4 regions of the Kitasatospora papulosa genome follow, and region 3 is predicted to be linked to each of the others. Evidence: riboswitches for the same ligand, from Rfam matches in the RefSeq annotation. Region 3 holds a riboswitch; each other region holds the start of a gene.
What was found. Region 3 has a riboswitch for cobalamin ahead of OG362_RS29805 (ABC transporter substrate-binding protein). Riboswitches for the same ligand answer to the same signal wherever they lie in the genome.

Region 1 (4,178 bases), 1.1 Mb from region 3:
CCCAGTTCATCTTCCGTTCACCCAGGTTGCTTACGTTCCCCGTGCCAATGACGTCGAACGATTGCCTGGGTAAATGGAACACATCACGCTGCTGCTTGCGATTGTTGTCGTAACAGCTCTCGTGTTCGATTTCACGAACGGTTTCCACGACACCGCCAACGCGATGGCCACCACCATCTCGACCGGCGCTCTCAAGCCCAAGACAGCGGTGGCCATGTCCGCCGTTCTCAACCTCGTCGGCGCGTTCCTGTCGGTGGAGGTCGCCAAGACGATCTCCGGCGGGATCATCAACGAGAACGGCCTCAGAACCGAGGTCATCTTCGCCGCGCTCGTCGGCGCGATCCTGTGGAATCTGCTGACCTGGCTGGTCGGCCTGCCCTCCAGTTCCTCCCACGCACTCTTCGGCGGCCTCATCGGCGCCGCGGTGATGTCGGCCGGCTGGTCCTCGATCAACGGCGGCACCGTCGTCACGAAGGTCCTGCTGCCCGCGATCGCCGCGCCCCTGGTGGCCGGAGTCGCCGCGCTGCTGGCCACAAAGCTGACGTACCGCCTCAACCGGAAGATCACCGACGAGGCCCAGCTCAAGTCCACGGCCAAGGGGTACCGCGCCGGCCAGATCGCCTCGGCCGGCCTGGTGTCGCTCGCCCACGGCACCAACGACGCGCAGAAGACCATGGGCATCATCACCCTGGCCCTGGTCACCGGCGGCGTCCTCGCCCCCGGTTCCAACCCGCCGGTCTGGGTCATCGCCTCCGCCGGTATCGCCATCGCCCTGGGCACCTACCTCGGCGGCTGGCGCATCATCCGCACCATGGGCAGCGGCCTCACCGACCTGCGTCCGCCGCAGGGCTTCGCGGCCCAGACGAGCGCGGCCACGGTCATCCTGGCCTCCTCGCACCTCGGCTTCTCCCTCTCGACCACCCAGTCCTGCTCGGGTGCCGTCATGGGCGCGGGCCTCGGACGCAAGGGGGGCGTGGTCCGCTGGTCCACCGCCACCCGGATGTTCGTCGCCTGGGGTCTGACGCTGCCGGCCGCCGGCCTGGTCGGCGCGGGAGCCGAGTTCCTGACCAAGCAGGGCCCCTGGGGCGTCGCGGTGGTCGCCGTCCTGCTCGTCGCCGGCTCCGGCGCCATCTGGCTGCTGTCACGCCGCAAGCCGGTCGACCACACCAATGTGAACGCGACCGGGGACGAGCCCGCGGGCGTCGTCACGACCGCCATCGCGGCCGTCAGCCCGCCGCCCGCCGGTCTGAACGTCCCGGACCTCAAGACCACCATCCACGCCCCGACGGCCGAGACCCCGGCCGACCGGCCGGCCACGGTGTAAGGACAGATCCGCATGAACATCGACTGGGCAGCTCTCGCGTCCGTCTTCGGCGTCAGCCTCGTGATCACCGTCGCGCTGGTCGGCCTCTTCACCCTCGGCATCACCGGTCTCGCCAAGCAGACGGCGACGGCGCAGGGCGGCGGTGGCGGCGTCCTGGCACGCACCGGCGCGTACGCCTGCTTCGCCCTGTGCGCGGCGGCGGTCGCCTACGGGATCTTCCTGATCGTCGTCTGACTCCTCGGGCGGGCGACCGCGTCGGGCCGGACACACTCCGTGTGTGTCCGGCCCGATGTGCGTCTGAGCACACCGAAGCCTCGCAGGTCAACGGCAGGTTGACGGACGTTCGCGGAGCGTGGTGGACTGCCGGAGCCATTCACGGCGACAGGAGAGGAAGCCGGTGCGAATCCGGCGCGGTCCCGCCACTGTCACCGGGGAGCAGCCTCCACACGGAATTCACGGTCCGCCACCGCGGACCGGAAGGCCGGAGGACTGCGGATCCGGGAGCCAGGAGACTCTCGTCGCCGGTCACGTCGAACCAGGGCGCGGACCCTGAGTGAGGACATACGCCATGTCGGGCTGCCCCGAGCCGGTCACCGCACCACCTGCCGAGAAGGCCCTCCGAGGCACGACGGCCGGCTGAGCGGTGCGAGCCGACCGCGTATTCGCGTACGGCGCCGCCGCGGGGCTGATCGGCGACCTGCTGCTCGGTGACCCCCGGCGGGGCCACCCCGTCGCCGCCTTCGGACGTGCCGCGACCCGTGCCGAGAACCTGCTGTGGCGCGACCACCGCGGCTGGGGCGTCCTGCACACGCTCGTCTGCGCCGGGGGCGCCACGGGCGCCGCCGCGCTGGCCGCGCGTGCCGTACGGAACCGTCCGGCCGCCGCCGTGGCGCTGACGGCCGCCGCCACCTGGTCCGTCGTCGGGGGCACGTCGCTGGGCCGCGAGGCGCGCGCCATCGGCGGGGCCCTGGCCGCCGGGGACATCGAGCTGGCCCGGGAGCGGCTGCCGCACCTGTGCGGCCGGGACCCCCAGGCGCTGGACGGGCCGGGCATCGCCCGCGCGGTGGTGGAGTCCGTCGCCGAGAACACCTCCGACGCCGTCGTGGGGGCCCTGGTGTGGGGTGCGCTCGGCGGGGTGCCGGGGCTGGTCGGCTTCCGGGCCGTCAACACGCTCGACGCGATGGTCGGGCACAAGTCGCCCCGACACCGGCGCTACGGCTGGGCCTCGGCCCGGCTCGACGACGTCGCCGGCTGGCCGGGGGCCCGGCTGACCGCGGCGCTCGCCGTCGCCGCCGGAGGCCGCCCCCGCGAGGCCGTCCGTGCCTGGCGGGCCGACGCGCACCGTCATCCCAGCCCCAACGCGGGCCCGGTGGAGGCGGCGTTCGCGGGAGCGCTCGGCGTGCGGCTCGGCGGCACCCTCGCCTACGGCGGACGGGTGGAGCACCGGCCGGTGCTCAACGGCGGGGCGGGCCGGGACGTACGGGTCACGGACATCGAACGGGCGGTGCGGCTGTCGCGCCGGGTGAGTGTGCTGGCCCTCGCCGTGTGCGCGGCGGGGCGGCTGGCCAGGGGACGGAGAGCCACATGAACGGCGGACTGCTGGTCGCCGGAACGACGTCGGACGCGGGCAAGAGCGTCGTCACGGCCGGGATCTGCCGGTGGCTGGTGCGCCGGGGGGTGAAGGTCGCGCCCTTCAAGGCGCAGAACATGTCGCTGAACTCGTTCGTCACCCGGGAGGGGGCGGAGATCGGCCGCGCCCAGGCGATGCAGGCGCAGGCCGCCCGGGTGGAGCCGTCGGCGCTGATGAACCCGGTGCTGCTCAAGCCCGGCGGTGACCGCTCCAGCCAGGTCGTCCTCATGGGCAGGCCGGTCGGCGAGATGAGTGCGCGCGGCTATCACGGGGGGCGGCAGGAGGCCCTCCTGGGGACGGTCACGGACTGCCTGGAGCAGCTGCGGGGTACCTATGACGCGGTGATCTGCGAGGGGGCGGGCAGTCCGGCCGAGATCAATCTGCGGCGTACGGACATCGTGAACATGGGCATCGCGCGGGCGGCGCGGTTCCCGGTGCTGGTGGTGGGCGACATCGACCGGGGCGGCGTGTTCGCCTCGTTCTTCGGCACGACGGCGCTGCTGAGCCCGGAGGACCAGTCGCTGGTCGCCGGATACCTCGTCAACAAGTTCCGCGGTGACGTGTCGCTGCTGGAACCCGGTCTGGACATGCTGCTCGGGCTCACGGGCCGGCGGACCTTCGGGGTGCTGCCGTACGCCCACGGTCTGGGCATCGACGAGGAGGACGGGCTGCGGGTGTCGATGCGCGGCGCCGTGCGGGAGTCGGTCGTCGCGCCGCCGCACGGCGAGGACGTCCTGCGGGTCGCGGTGTGCGCCGTGCCGCTGATGTCGAACTTCACCGACGTGGACGCGCTGGCGGCCGAGCCGGGCGTGGTGGTGCGGTTCGTGGACCGCGCGGAGGAGCTGGTCGACGCGGACCTGGTGATCGTGCCGGGGACGCGGGGCACCGTGAAGGCCCTGGCGTGGCTGCGGGAGCGCGGTCTGGCGGACGCCCTGCTGCGGCGGGCCGCCGAGGGGCGGCCGGTGCTGGGGATCTGCGGCGGGTTCCAGGTCCTGGGCGAGCACATCGAGGACGACGTGGAGTCGCGGGCCGGTCGCGTCGAGGGGCTCGGGCTGCTGCCGGTGCGGGTCCGCTTCGGCCGCGAGAAGGTGCTGGCCCGGCCGGTCGGGACGGCGCTGGGGGAACCGGTGGAGGGCTACGAGATCCATCACGGGGTCGCCGAGGTGAGCGGCGGCGAGCCGTTCCTGGACGGGTGCCGGGTGGGCTCGGTGTGGGGGACGCACT
Region 2 (4,178 bases), 4.3 Mb from region 3:
GAGAGCTTGCCGATCGTCGGCGTCTCCAGGAACAGGTTCAGCGACTGGCTCTGGTCGAGGAACGGCGTGCGTGCCGCCGCCATGTCGATCAGGCCGCGCTGCGGGATCTCCCACGCCGTGCGGTACAGCGCCCGCACGTCCTCGGGGATCCAGGCGAAGCCCTGCACGGAGCCGCTCGCCTCGCGGAGCGCCTCGCGGGTCCGGGCGTCCCAGACGCCGAGCTTCTTCAGCTCGTCCACCAGATAGGCGTTGACCTGGAGGAACTCGCCGCTGAGCGTCTCGCGCTTGAAAAGGTTGGAGACCTGCGGCTCGATGCACTCGTACACCCCGGCGATCGAGGCGATCGTCGCCGTCGGCGCGATGGCCAGCAGCAGCGAGTTGCGCATGCCGGTCCTCGCGACCCGGGCGCGCAGGGCGTCCCAGCGCTCCGGCCAGTGCAGCTCGGTGTCGTAGTGGTCCGGGTGCAGCACGCCCCGGGCGGCGCGGGTCTCGGACCACGCCGGCAGCGGGCCGGACCGCTCCGCGAGGTCGCAGGAGGCCTCGTAGGCGGCGAGCATGATGCGCTCGGAGATCTTCGTGGACAGCGCGCGGGCCTCGGGGGAGTCGAACGGCAGCCGCAGCTGGAAGAAGACGTCCTGGAGGCCCATCGCGCCCAGGCCCACCGGGCGCCAGCGGGCGTTGGACCGGCCGGCCTGCTCCGTCGGGTAGAAGTTGATGTCCACGACGCGGTCGAGGAAGGTCACCGCGGTGCGGACGGTGGCGTCCAGCCGCTCCCAGTCGATGGTGCCCTCCGCGACGAACGCGCCGAGGTTGACCGACCCGAGGTTGCAGACGGCCGTCTCGCCGTCGTCGGTGACCTCCAGGATCTCCGTGCAGAGGTTCGAGGAGTGCACGACCCGGCCCGGCTCGGCGGTCTGGTTGGCCGTGCGGTTGGAGGCGTCCTTGAACGTCATCCAGCCCTGGCCGGTCTGCGCGAGGGTGCGCATCATCCGGCCGTACAGCTCACGTGCCGGCAGGGTCCTGCGGGCCAGCCCCTTCGCCTCGGCCGCGCGGTAGGCCGCGTCGAACTCGTCCCCCCACAGGTCCACCAGTTCGGGCGCGTCGGCCGGGGAGAACAGCGACCACTGCGTGTCCGCGTCGACCCGGCGCATGAACTCGTCCGGGATCCAGTGCGCGAGGTTGAGGTTGTGCGTACGCCGCTGGTCCTCGCCGGTGTTGTCGCGCAGCTCCAGGAACTCCTCGATGTCCGCGTGCCAGGTCTCCAGGTAGACGGCGGCCGCACCCTTGCGCCGTCCTCCCTGGTTGACCGCCGCGACCGAGGCGTCGAGCGTCTTCAGGAACGGCACGATGCCGTTGGAGTGCCCGTTGGTCCCCCGGATGAGTGAACCCCGGGCGCGGATGCGGGAGTAGGAGAGCCCGATGCCGCCCGCGTGCTTGGAGAGCCGTGCCACCTGGTGGTAGCGGTCGTAGATCGAGTCGAGCTCGTCCATCGGCGAGTCCAGCAGGTAGCAGGACGACATCTGCGGATGACGGGTGCCGGAGTTGAACAGGGTGGGGGAGGAGGGCAGGTAGTCGAGCCGGTTCATCAGGCCGTACAGGGCGGCCACTTCCTCCAGGGCCCGCTCGGAGGTGTCCTCGGCCAGCCCGGCGGCGACGCGCAGCATGAAGTGCTGCGGGGTCTCGATGACCTGGCGGGTGAGCGGGTGCCGCAGCAGGTACCGGCTGTGCAGTGTCCGCAGCCCGAAGTAGCCGAAGCGGTCGTCCGCGCCGTCGGCGAGGGCCCGGTCGACCAGGGCGTCGAGTGCGGCGGCGTGCAGGGTGACGAACTCGGCCGTACGGTCCGCGATCAGGCCCTCGCGGTGCCCGACGGCGACCGAGGCCGAGAAGGAGACGGCGCCCTGTCCGGCGGCCTCGTCCGCGACGGCCCGGGTGAGGAGCCGGGCGGCGAGCCGCGAGTAGGACGGGTCCTCCGAGATCAGGCCGGCGGCGGCCTCGGTGGCCAGCGAGCGCAGTTCCGCCTCGTCCGACCGCGCGCTGCGGCCGCGCAGGGCGGCGGCGGCGACCCGTCCGGGGTCGGTGTCGGGGAGATCGGCGGTGAGGCCGGTCAGGGTCCGCAGCAGGGCGGTCCCGGGCGCGTCGGTCGTACGGCCTTCGGATTCCGCGGCTGAAACCGGGTCGGCTGGCGCGATGGTCACTGGGGCTATCCCTCGCTCGGCTCAGGGCCTGCGGGAGCGGGGCAGCCGGAACACAGGGAACCCGGGGGAGGGCAGCACGGTGCGCGCGGCGTCCACCGGCCCTCCGCGGGGCCCGGACGTCTCTGCGTCCGGTTCGGTCGAGCCGGACGCACTGTCGACAGGTCCTCGGACTCCGCGGTGCGCGTATACGCACCGATCACACCGTTGCGGGACAGTTCCGGATTCGCACCGGATTCCCCTGCGGCGACAGCGAGGTCGAGCATACATGTGGGGGCCGCCGATTGCGGCGGCCCCCACATGTAGTGTCGTGACGGGTCAGAGAGGGAGACGGAACGTCAGGAGGGTGAAGCCCGGCAGAGGGCTCCAGTCCCGCTCCGGCGTCCGTACGAAGCCCAGGCGGCGGTAGATCCGGTGGGCGGCCTCCATCGACGACCGGGTCGACAGGACGATCCCGGAGAGGCCGCCCGCGGCGCGTGCCCGGTCCACGCAGGCCCGCACCAGCGCCTCGCCCGCACCGCGCCCGCGCGCCGTCCCGGAGACGGCCAGCATCCGGAACTCGGCCTCGTCCGGGCCGGCGACGTCCGCCCACGGGCTGCCGGGCGCGACGTAGGTGACACCGCCCAGCAGCTCGCCCCCGGCGTCCACCGCGGCCAGCACCAGGGCCTCGGCGGCCCGTCGCCCGACGGCGCGGAGCTGCTCCAGGTAGGGGTCGCCGGTGCCGAAGTCCAGCAGTCCGTCACCGAGGTACGCCTGGGCCGTGATCTCGCCCAGGGCCTCGTACTCCTCGGCGCGCACAGGTCTGATCGTGACATCCATGCGCGACAGTCTGCCCCGGGCGCGGGGCCGGGCGCACGCTCTTTCCGGGGCGGCACCGGAACCCCGCGGCCTCCGCTCGAACGTCCCGGCGGGGGGATCCCCGCCGGGACGGACGGCGCGGGTCCTAGGCCCGTCGCACCGGCTCGTCGTCGCCCGGCGCACCCACCGTGGCCGGCGGGAGCTCGGTCTTGACGCCGGGGTCGCCGGCGTCCGCCGTGTAGTCGGACGGCGAGGTCTCGTCCACGCCGGCCGGGGCCTTCAGGGCGTTGAGCACGAAGGTCAGCACGACCACCACGACGATGTTCAGCACGATCGCGGTGAGACCGATGTAGCCGATCTCGCCGATGCCCGGGATCTCCTTCGAGGACCCGCCGAAGTGCTTCTGGGTCGGGCTGGCGACGCCGTACGCGGCCACCGTGCCGTAGAGCATGCCGACCGCCCAGCCGGCGATCAGGGCCCAGCGGTGGAACCACCGGGTGAACAGGCCGCCCACCAGGGCCGGCATCGTCTGGAGGATCCAGATACCGCCCAGCAGCTGGAAGTTGATCGCGACCGTCTTGTCCATGGTGAGGACGAAGGCCAGCGCACCGACCTTGACCAGCAGCGAGACCAGCTTGGAGACCTTGGTCTCCTGGGCCGGGGTGGCGTCCGGCCTGATGAAGTCCTTGTAGATGTTGCGGGTGAAGAGGTTCGCCGCGGCGATCGACATGATCGCGGCCGGCACGAGGGCGCCAATCCCGATCGCGGCGAAGGCCACGCCCGCGAACCAGTCGGGGAACATGTTCTCGAACAGCTGCGGGATCGCGAGCTGTCCGTTGTCCACCTTGATCCCGGCTGCGATCGCCATGAACCCGAGCAGGGCCAGCAGGCCCAGCATCAGCGAGTACAGCGGCAGGATCGTGGTGTTGCGCCGGATCACCTCACGGCTGCGGCTGGAGAGCGTCGCCGTGATCGAGTGGGGATACATGAAGAGCGCGAGCGCCGAACCCAGCGCCAGGGTGGCGTAGCCCCACTGGCCCATGTCGCCCGGGACGAGGCCCGCCACGGGCTTGCCCGCGGCCTCGTTCTTCGCCGAGAACGCCTCGCTCGCCTTGGCGAAGATGTCGTCGAACCCGCCGAGCTTGATCGGGATGTAGATGATCGCCACGGCGATGACCAGATAGATCA
Region 3 (4,178 bases):
GGACGAGGGCGAACGAGCACAGGGCCCCGACGAAGGCACCGCCCGAGACGGACACCGCTCCCCCGCCGACGCCCAGGACGACGACCACGACCGCCCCGGTGGACGCCCCCGACGAGACGCCGAGGACGAAGGGGTCGGCGAGCGGGTTGCGCAGCAGCGACTGCATCACGGTGCCGCACACCGCGAGCCCGGCTCCGCACACCGCGGCGAGCAGGGTGCGGGGCATGCGCAGGTTCCAGATGATGCCGTCCCGGATCGGGGTCAGCCGTCCTTCACCCAGGCCGAGGTGCGAGGCCACCACGGACCAGACGTCCGGGACGGAGATGCGTGCGGGGCCGATCGTCACGGCCACCGCGACGGACAGGAGCAGCAGGGCGATCCCGGCGCTCCACAGGAGGCCGTCACGCAGGATCCGTGTGCCGACGGCCGTGCCCGCCGGCGGAGGCGGGTGCGTCTCCGTGTCCGGTGCGGGTTCGGTCCTCGTCACTCCGCGAGCCCGAACGAACGCAGCCCCGCCGCGACGCGCTCGACGCCTTCGACGGTCCGGATGGTCGGGTTCATGGCCTGGCCGCTGAGCAGGACGTAGCGCTTGTGGCGGACGGCGTCCAGATTCTTCGTGGCGGGGTTTGACTCCAGGAACTCGATCTTCTTCTTCGCGCTCTCGGCCGTCTGCGACTTACGGGTCAGGTCACCGATGACCAGGACGTCGGGGTTGCGGTCGGCGACCGTCTCCCAGTTGATCTGGGGCCATTCCTCGTGCGTGTCGTCGAAGACGTTCTTCGCGCCGAGCTCCCCCGTGATGATGCCGGGGGCGCCGCAGCAACCGGCCAGATAGGGCGCCTCGGCGTTGGCGAACCAGTAGAGCAGGGTCGTGTCGGAGGCGTCGACGCCGGCGGTCGCCCTTTCGATCCGTTCCCGGAGAGCGCGGATCAGTTTCTCGCCCCGCTCCGGGACGCCGAACACCTGGGCCAGGTCACGCACTTCGCCGTAGACGCCGTCCATGGTCAGTGGTGCGGTGCGGGAGCCGTCGCTGCTGCCGGCGTTGTCCTTGCCCGCGCAGTCGGTGGGTGAGAGGTACGTGGGCACACCCAGTTCCTCGAACTGGTCGCGGGACGACACTCCGCCCTTGCCGAGGGTGGACTCGAAGGACGCGCTGACGAAGTCGGGTTCCTCCGCGAGCACCTTCTCGGAGGAGGGCTGGTTCTCCGCGAGGCGGGGCACCTTGGCCTCGTCCGTCTCCAGTCCCTTCATCACCGGGTCCGTCCAGGTCGCGGTGCCGGCGAGGCGGTCGGCGAGGCCCAGGGCGAGCAGGATCTCCGTCGATCCCTGATTGAGCGAGACGGCCCGCCGCGGGGCCGCGTCGACGGTCACCGTGCGACCGCAGTTCTCCAGCGTCACGGGGAAGCCGTCGGCGGAGCGCTCCCGCGCCGCGCCGTCGGACGTGCTCCCGCCTCCGCCGCAGGCGGTCAGGAGGACAAGTCCGGCGATGAGCAGGGCGGTTCGGCGTACGGTGCTGGCTATGGGCGGCACGAGTCCCTCTGCGTCTCTGGGCTCAAGCGCGGAGCCCGGTACGGTGTTCCGCTCCCGGTGCGGAAGCGGGTGCCAGCAGGTCTTCGGACTCGGGTTCGTCCGGACGGAGCGCCTTCCCGGTGCACCCGAGGGTGTCCCAGTGGCCGTGGCCCCGCCCGTCCCCCTCACCGCTGCGCGTCAGCTCCGGATTCGCACCGGATTCCCTGACTCCACGTGGAGTGTGACTGGCGTCTGCAAGCTATCACGCGGCGTGCCGCCGGCCTCCGGGCCGTCGCCGGTCGGTGGGTGGGTGCGGTCCGCTCCCCATCCGTACCGGCGACGGCCGTCGGGCGGTTCAGCGCTTGGGGTGAACCGATTCGCCGCCGTTGCTCCGCGGTTTCCCGCCGCAGCGGGAGAGCACGGACGCGGTGCCCCAGTAGGCCAGCAGAACGGCGCGCAGACCCAGGATCTCCAGGCGCTCGCCGAACCCCGTCGCCCCTTCCTTGCCCGGGGCGCTCACCGGGCCTCCGCCGCACCGGTGTTCCAGGGGCCCTCGGGGTCGTCGTAGGCATCGGCGTAGCCCGGGCCGGCGATCGGCCAGTCGGCCAGCAGGGCCTCGGGCAGGGCGAAGGAGTCGGCGAGTTGCGGGGCGTGCGCGGCGACGGCGGCGATCAGGTCCTCGGCGTCCTCCGCCAGGGCCTCCACCTGATCACCGCTCAGGCGGCCGGCGGCCAGCAGGTCACCGCTGTTGCGGGCCAGCCACTCGACGGCGAACAGGCGCTCCAGCTCTCCCAGCCGGTCCTTCGCGGCTCCTTCGGGGAGGGCGACACGGGCCTCGGCGTAGGCCGCGGCGGCCTGCCGGTACGCATAGGCCTCGACCCCGCGCAGCGCGGGGCCGGAGGCCGCGTTCCAGCGTCCGAGGGCGTCGGCGTCGGTCGCCGACAGCACGCGCTCCCTGGCCCGGGCGAACCAGATCTCCTGGACCGAGGCGAGGAGCGTGCCGAGGAAGCGCGGATCGGCGAGGTCCCCGGTGTGCGGGGCCGGGGTGCCCGCACCGCCCGGATCGGCGGCGAAGAGCATGTCGGCGGCCGCCTTGGTGTACAGGGCGATGTTGTCGCCCTCCGCGGTGATGGCCCCTTCCACCCCCGTGACGAGTTCGGTCATGCCGTTGTTCTCGAGCAGCGCCTGGGCTCCGCAGCGTTCACGGCTCTCGACGATGACGTCGCGGGCCCGCCAGGTGATCCACGCCTTGGCGACATCGACGAGCGTCCCCGCCTCGGCCCGGCCCTCGCCGTCCGCGCAGGCCTCCCAACGCTCCTGCGCCCTGCGGTAGAGCAGGGTCATGGCGAAGACGGTGGCCATGGCCGAGGCGAGTGGCCCGTGGTGGGTCCGGTGGGCGTTGACGGGCACGGGGGGCGCGCCGCGGCTGCCGGAGATCAGCCGGTGGCCGCCGTAGCGCACGGCCACCGCGAGGGTCGCGCGGGCCGAGCCGGCCGCACAGGCGCTCATCGCGATCCGGCCGGGGGTGACCCGCCCGATCGAGGTCAGGAACCGCCGGCGCCGGTCCCCCGGCTCCGTCCTGAACATCCCCTCGGCATCTCCCTCCTCGCCGGACCCCAGCAGAGCGTCTCGGGCCACGAACAGGTGGTCGAACGAGGTCAGGCAGTGGTCCACGGGACTGCCCATGCGCGCGGGCAGCAGGCGCACCCGGACGCCGGGGAGCGCCTCCGCGTCGTCGGTGAGCGGCACCAGGAAGAGGCGCACCCCGTGGTCCGCGCCGTCGGCCACCAGCCGCGCCGCGACCAGTCCGCTCTTGGCCCCGCCCGCCGGGCTGGTGTTGGGCATGAACTTCTGCGCACCCGCGTTCGGTGTGTGCAGGACAAAGCCGTCCCGTTCACGGTCGTACGTCGCGGTGGTCTCCATGGCCGCCGCGTTGTTGCCGTGCGCCACCTCCGTGCAGAGGAAGGTCCCGATGCGCCGCATCGTCAGGTAGTCCGACAGATCGCGGCTGCCGACGCTGTCGTGGTCGAGGAGGCTGCCGAGGAAGAGGTTGTAGTGGATGCCCGCCACCGTGGTCAGCGCGGGGTCCACCGGGCCGAGCCAGGCGTGCAGGGCGGCCAGTGCCCGCGGGTCGGCGGCGAGCCGTGCTCCGCTGTCGAGGGCCCGGTTGAGGACCCGCAGCCGTTCGTAGGCGAGTGCCAGTCGCTCCTCGGGCGTTCCGCCGGCGGGGCGGCGGAACGGTTCTGTGCTGATCAGCCGCTGCCAGAAGCCGTGTTCGCGGCGGAACTCCGGACCGAGGAGGACGCCGGTCAGCAGGTCGGTCGTGGACGGTGGGGCGATGTCGGTAAGGGTCACGGTCATACCGAAATGAACGACCGGGGTACGGGCGAGGACACCCTGGACGCCCCTAGCGCTCGGGGACGGACCCGCCCGCCAGCGCGGCGTCGAGCTCCTCGCGGTCGGGAGGCAGGGCCCCGGCCCGCGCGACGGTCACGGCGGCCGAGGCGACGGCGTGGCGCAGCACGTCGCCGAGGACGGTGGTGTCCAGGGAGCGCAGCCCCGCGCGCCCCTCCGCTCCGAGCAGGCCGTACGAGGCCAGCGCGTGCAGGGCGCCGGACATGAAGGCGTCGCCCGCCCCCACCGTGTCCGCGATCCGGACGGGCGGCGCG
Region 4 (4,178 bases), 6.3 Mb from region 3:
ACCCCGCGGCGCTCACGAAGAGACACGAGCGCACCATCGGCGTTGCGCACCTCGCCCATCAGGCCGTGGAAGGTCGGGCTGTGCAGGTACCACGCCGATCCAACCTCCACCTCGACGTTCCGGTCGATCGCCGAGATGAGGTCCTTGGGAATCAGCCTCTTTCTGACCTCCTCGGCCGCCGCGCTTCTCGCGCCCTCGATGATCTCCGTCAGCACGGTCCGCGTCACCGACGCGGCGGCCCACGCGGCCGACCGGGAGACGTGCAACGAGGTCACGTCCCTGAACACCGCTTTGACGAGCTGAGGCTTGAACGGCAGGTCGGTCACGACGGAAGCGGTCTGCGGACCGCTGCGCTCGGTGCGTAGGGGTTGTGTGGTCATCGAAAATGCGCTTTCTGCTGTCGGAGGTGTCAGTGGCCGGTGCCGCACCGGGCGGCGAGGCCACGGAGCTCTGCGGAGGGCGCCGAGCCGACACAGGGCCTGCCGGACGGGGCCGCCTGCACACAGAGGTGCAGGCGGCCCCGCCCGGATTCTCGGCGTTCCGGCGACCGGGCGTGCGGCAGGGGGTGCCACCCGGGCGACGCGCTGTGGTGCGGCGCTGTGCCGGTCAGGCGACCTGGTACCTGCCGACTTCCAGGAAGTGGCGCAGTGCTTCGGGTGTGTTGTCGTCCAGGGCGGCGTTGGCTGCCGCGCGCAGGGCCGGGCTGATGGACGAATCGGCGAGGATGCGGGCGATGGCGACGCGGTCGTCCTCGGCCTGGGCGATGCGGTAGCCGGTCTCCAGCCAGGCGCGCATCGCCTCGGGGTCATTGGCGTCCAGGAGGGCGTTGGCCTCGGCGATGACGCGCCGGCCGCTGTCGGGGTCGGCGAGCAGACGCGTGATGGCGACGCGGTCGTCCTCGGCCTGGGCGATGCGGTAGCCGGTCTCCAGCCAGGCGCGCATCGCCTCGGGGTCGTTGGCGTCCAGGAGGGCGTTGGCTTCTCGTGTCACACGTCGGCCGCTGTCCGGGTCGGCGAGGATCCGGACTATGGTCACCCTCAGGTCGTCGGGGTCCGGCTCGTCCGCGGACGAGGACACCGCGGGCACCGTCACCGCGGTCGGTGCCGCCGTAGCGGCGAAGGACGGGGTGGCGAGCAGGAGGGCCGGGGCAAGGATGCCTGCGGCAATGCCGGGCGTTACGTGAGGCAGTCGCAAGGGGAATGCTCCTCTTCGTTTGCTACGTAGGTGAGTTGAGGACGCCTCAGGGCGTTCACTTCGGTGATGCTGCCACCTGGGTCTGACAGTGGCAGTCGCCCCGCTGCGGTCACAGGGCACCGTCGCCGCGGACGTGGCCGGTGTTTCAGGGCGACGCGCCTTCGAGAAGGGCGGCCTTGAGCGCGGCTCGTGGCTGTCGGGGCATGATCGGGGCGAGAGGATTCCTGGGGGGCGGTCGTGGTGTGGTCCGAGCGTGTGGCGGTGCGCGACGGGGTTCGGCTTGTCTGCCGGGACCGGGGCAGGCCGGGGGAGCCGGTCGTGCTGCTGCACGGCTTGGCCGGTCATGCGGGTGAGTGGGAGGTGGTGGCCTCGCGGCTGATTGCCCGGTATCGGGTCGTCGCGGTCGATCAGCGCGGGCACGGCGCGAGCGAGCGTCATCCGTGCGCGCGGACATCCACCTCAACCTGCTCCAACTCGCCAGCAGCATCATCTGCTTGAGATGACTCCAAACTTCATTTTGAAACGATCAGTATGCTGGTAGGCGCAGCTGGTTCGCCCCGTCCGCCAGACGGGATGCGTCGCAAGAGGGAACCCGGTGGAAATCCGGGACTGCCCCGCAGCGGTGAGCGGGAACGACCGCCGTCATCACGCACTGGGTCCGACGAACCGGGCCTGGGAAGCGACGGCCACTAGGTGTCCTCTTCGAGGGCGTGCCCGCGAGTCCGAAGACCTGCCAACTGCCCGCGCTCGGACGAACCGTGCGCGGACATCCCGGTGACCTCGTGGGCGGGTCGGCGTACGTACCGGGCGGATCCGCGCGTCGCACGACGCCCTCCGCCAGGTGGGTCACCCCTTCGCGCTCCCGTCCCGTCGCCGGGATCTCAGGGATTCATCTCGCGAAGGAGATCTCCGTGACCACCGAACACACGACCGCGGCAACGCGGTCCACGGTGTACGGCTACCCCCGGCAGGGACAGAACCGGGAACTGAAGAAGGCCGTCGAAGGCTATTGGAAGGGGCGGGTCACCCCGGACGCCCTCCGCGCCACCGCCGCCGGACTGCGCCGCGACACCTGGCGGCAGCTGAGCGAGGCCGGCATCGACGAGGTCCCGACCGGGGACTTCTCCTATTACGACCATGTGCTGGACACCAGCGTCATGGTGGGAGCCGTCCCGGACCGCCATCGCGAGGCGGTTGCCGCCGATCCCCTCGACGGGTACTTCGCTATGGCGCGCGGCACGCAGGAGGCCGCACCGCTGGAGATGACCAAGTGGTTCGACACCAACTACCACTACCTGGTTCCGGAACTGGGCCCGGACACCGTCTTCGCCGCGAACTCCGCGAAGCAGGTCGCCGAACTCGACGAGGCCGTCGCCCTGGGGCTGACCGCCCGGCCCGTCCTCGTCGGCCCGGTCACCTATCTGCTCCTCGCCAAGCCCGCGCCCGGCGTCGCCGCGGACTTCGAGCCGCTCACCCTCCTGGACCGTCTGCTTCCGGTGTACGCCGAGGTCCTCGCCGATCTGCGGGCGGCCGGGGCGGAGTGGGTGCAGCTCGACGAACCCGCACTCGTCCAGGACCGCACCCCGGCCGATCTCGACGCCGTCGCCCGGGCCTACACGCAGCTCGGCGGGCTCGCCGATCGCCCCGGACTGCTCGTCGCCTCCTACTTCGACCGGCTCGGGGAAGCCCTGCCCGTCCTGGCGAGGACCCCGATCGACGGACTGGCACTCGACTTCACCGACGCCGCGGCGGCCAACCTCGACGACCTCGCGGCCGCCGGAGGACTCCCCGGCCGAAGGCTCGTCGCCGGCGTGGTCGACGGCCGCAACATCTGGATCAACGACTACGAGAAGTCGCTGGCCACCCTCGCCACGCTCCTCGGCCTCGCCGGCCGGGTCGACGTCGCCACCTCCTGCTCCCTCCTGCACGTCCCCCTCGACACGGCGGCCGAGGAGGAGATCGACCCTGAGATCCTGCGCTGGCTCGCCTTCGCCCGGCAGAAGACGGCGGAGGTCGCCACCCTGGCCAGGGGACTGGCCGAGGGCACCGACGCCATCGCCGCCGAGATCGCAGCCAATCGGGCGGACCTCACCTCCCGCGCCGACTCCCCCGTCACCTACGACCCTGCCGTGCAGGCCAGGGCCGACGCCGTCACGGACGCCGACGGCCGACGCTCCCAGCCGTACGAGGTCCGGGCCGCAGCCCAGCGTGCCCACCTCGGACTTCCTCTGCTGCCGACGACCACCGTCGGTTCGTTCCCGCAGACCGATGAACTGCGCGCCGCGCGCGCCGACCTGCGCACCGGCAGGACCGACTCGGCCGGGTACGACGAGCGGATCAGGAAGGAGATCGCCGAGGTGATCTCCTACCAGGAGAGGACCGGCATCGACGTCCTCGTGCACGGCGAGCCCGAACGCAACGACATGGTGCAGTACTTCGCCGAGCGACTGAGCGGATACCTCGCCACCCGGCACGGCTGGGTCCAGTCCTACGGCACCCGCTACGTCCGCCCACCGGTCCTGGCCGGCGACATCTCCCGCCCCGAACCGATGACGGTGGGCTGGACGACGTACGCCCAGTCGCTCACCGACCGTCCCGTCAAGGGCATGCTCACCGGCCCGGTCACCATGCTCGCCTGGTCCTTCGTCCGCGACGACCAGCCGCTCGGCGACACCGCCCGCCAGGTCGCCCTCGCCCTGCGCGACGAGGTCGACGACCTGGAATCGGCCGGCATCTCGGTCATCCAGGTGGACGAGCCCGCTCTGCGCGAGACGCTGCCGCTGCGCGCCGCCGGCCGTCCCGCCTACCTGGCCTGGGCGATCGAGGCGTTCCGGCTGTCGACGAGCGGGGTACGGCCGGACACACAGATCCACACCCACATGTGCTACGCCGAGTTCGGTGACATCGTCCAGGCCATCGACGACCTCGACGCCGACGTCATCAGCCTGGAGGCAGCCCGCTCCCACATGCAGGTGGCCCACGAA

Region 1: linked by a shared signal. The riboswitch ahead of OG362_RS24930 (cobalamin biosynthesis protein) and the one ahead of OG362_RS29805 (ABC transporter substrate-binding protein) in region 3 are both predicted to bind cobalamin.
Region 2: linked by a shared signal. The riboswitch ahead of OG362_RS10210 (ribonucleoside-diphosphate reductase subunit alpha) and the one ahead of OG362_RS29805 (ABC transporter substrate-binding protein) in region 3 are both predicted to bind cobalamin.
Region 4: linked by a shared signal. The riboswitch ahead of metE (5-methyltetrahydropteroyltriglutamate--homocysteine S-methyltransferase) and the one ahead of OG362_RS29805 (ABC transporter substrate-binding protein) in region 3 are both predicted to bind cobalamin.

Annotation. Positions count from the first base shown of each region.
Region 1 covers NZ_CP108452.1:5,695,288-5,699,465, reverse strand. The annotation lists gene OG362_RS24940 (inorganic phosphate transporter) at 74-1,324, shown strand; gene OG362_RS24935 (hypothetical protein) at 1,337-1,558, shown strand; cobalamin riboswitch at 1,712-1,839, shown strand; gene OG362_RS24930 (cobalamin biosynthesis protein) at 1,968-2,912, shown strand; gene OG362_RS24925 (cobyric acid synthase) at 2,909-4,178, shown strand, end outside.
Region 2 covers NZ_CP108452.1:2,465,038-2,469,215, reverse strand. The annotation lists gene OG362_RS10210 (ribonucleoside-diphosphate reductase subunit alpha) at 1-2,195, opposite strand, end outside; cobalamin riboswitch at 2,335-2,458, opposite strand; gene OG362_RS10205 (GNAT family N-acetyltransferase) at 2,511-3,011, opposite strand; gene mctP (monocarboxylate uptake permease MctP) at 3,136-4,178, opposite strand, start outside.
Region 3 covers NZ_CP108452.1:6,770,368-6,774,545, reverse strand. The annotation lists gene OG362_RS29810 (FecCD family ABC transporter permease) at 1-487, opposite strand, end outside; gene OG362_RS29805 (ABC transporter substrate-binding protein) at 484-1,530, opposite strand; cobalamin riboswitch at 1,588-1,774, opposite strand; gene OG362_RS29800 (hypothetical protein) at 1,865-2,029, opposite strand; gene OG362_RS29795 (acyl-CoA dehydrogenase family protein) at 2,026-3,870, opposite strand; gene OG362_RS29790 (carbohydrate kinase family protein) at 3,917-4,178, opposite strand, start outside.
Region 4 covers NZ_CP108452.1:474,466-478,643, forward strand. The annotation lists gene OG362_RS01955 (hypothetical protein) at 1-380, opposite strand, end outside; gene OG362_RS01960 (ALF repeat-containing protein) at 607-1,194, opposite strand; partial or broken gene OG362_RS01965 (alpha/beta fold hydrolase) at 1,432-1,635, shown strand; cobalamin riboswitch at 1,713-1,946, shown strand; gene metE (5-methyltetrahydropteroyltriglutamate--homocysteine S-methyltransferase) at 2,106-4,178, shown strand, end outside.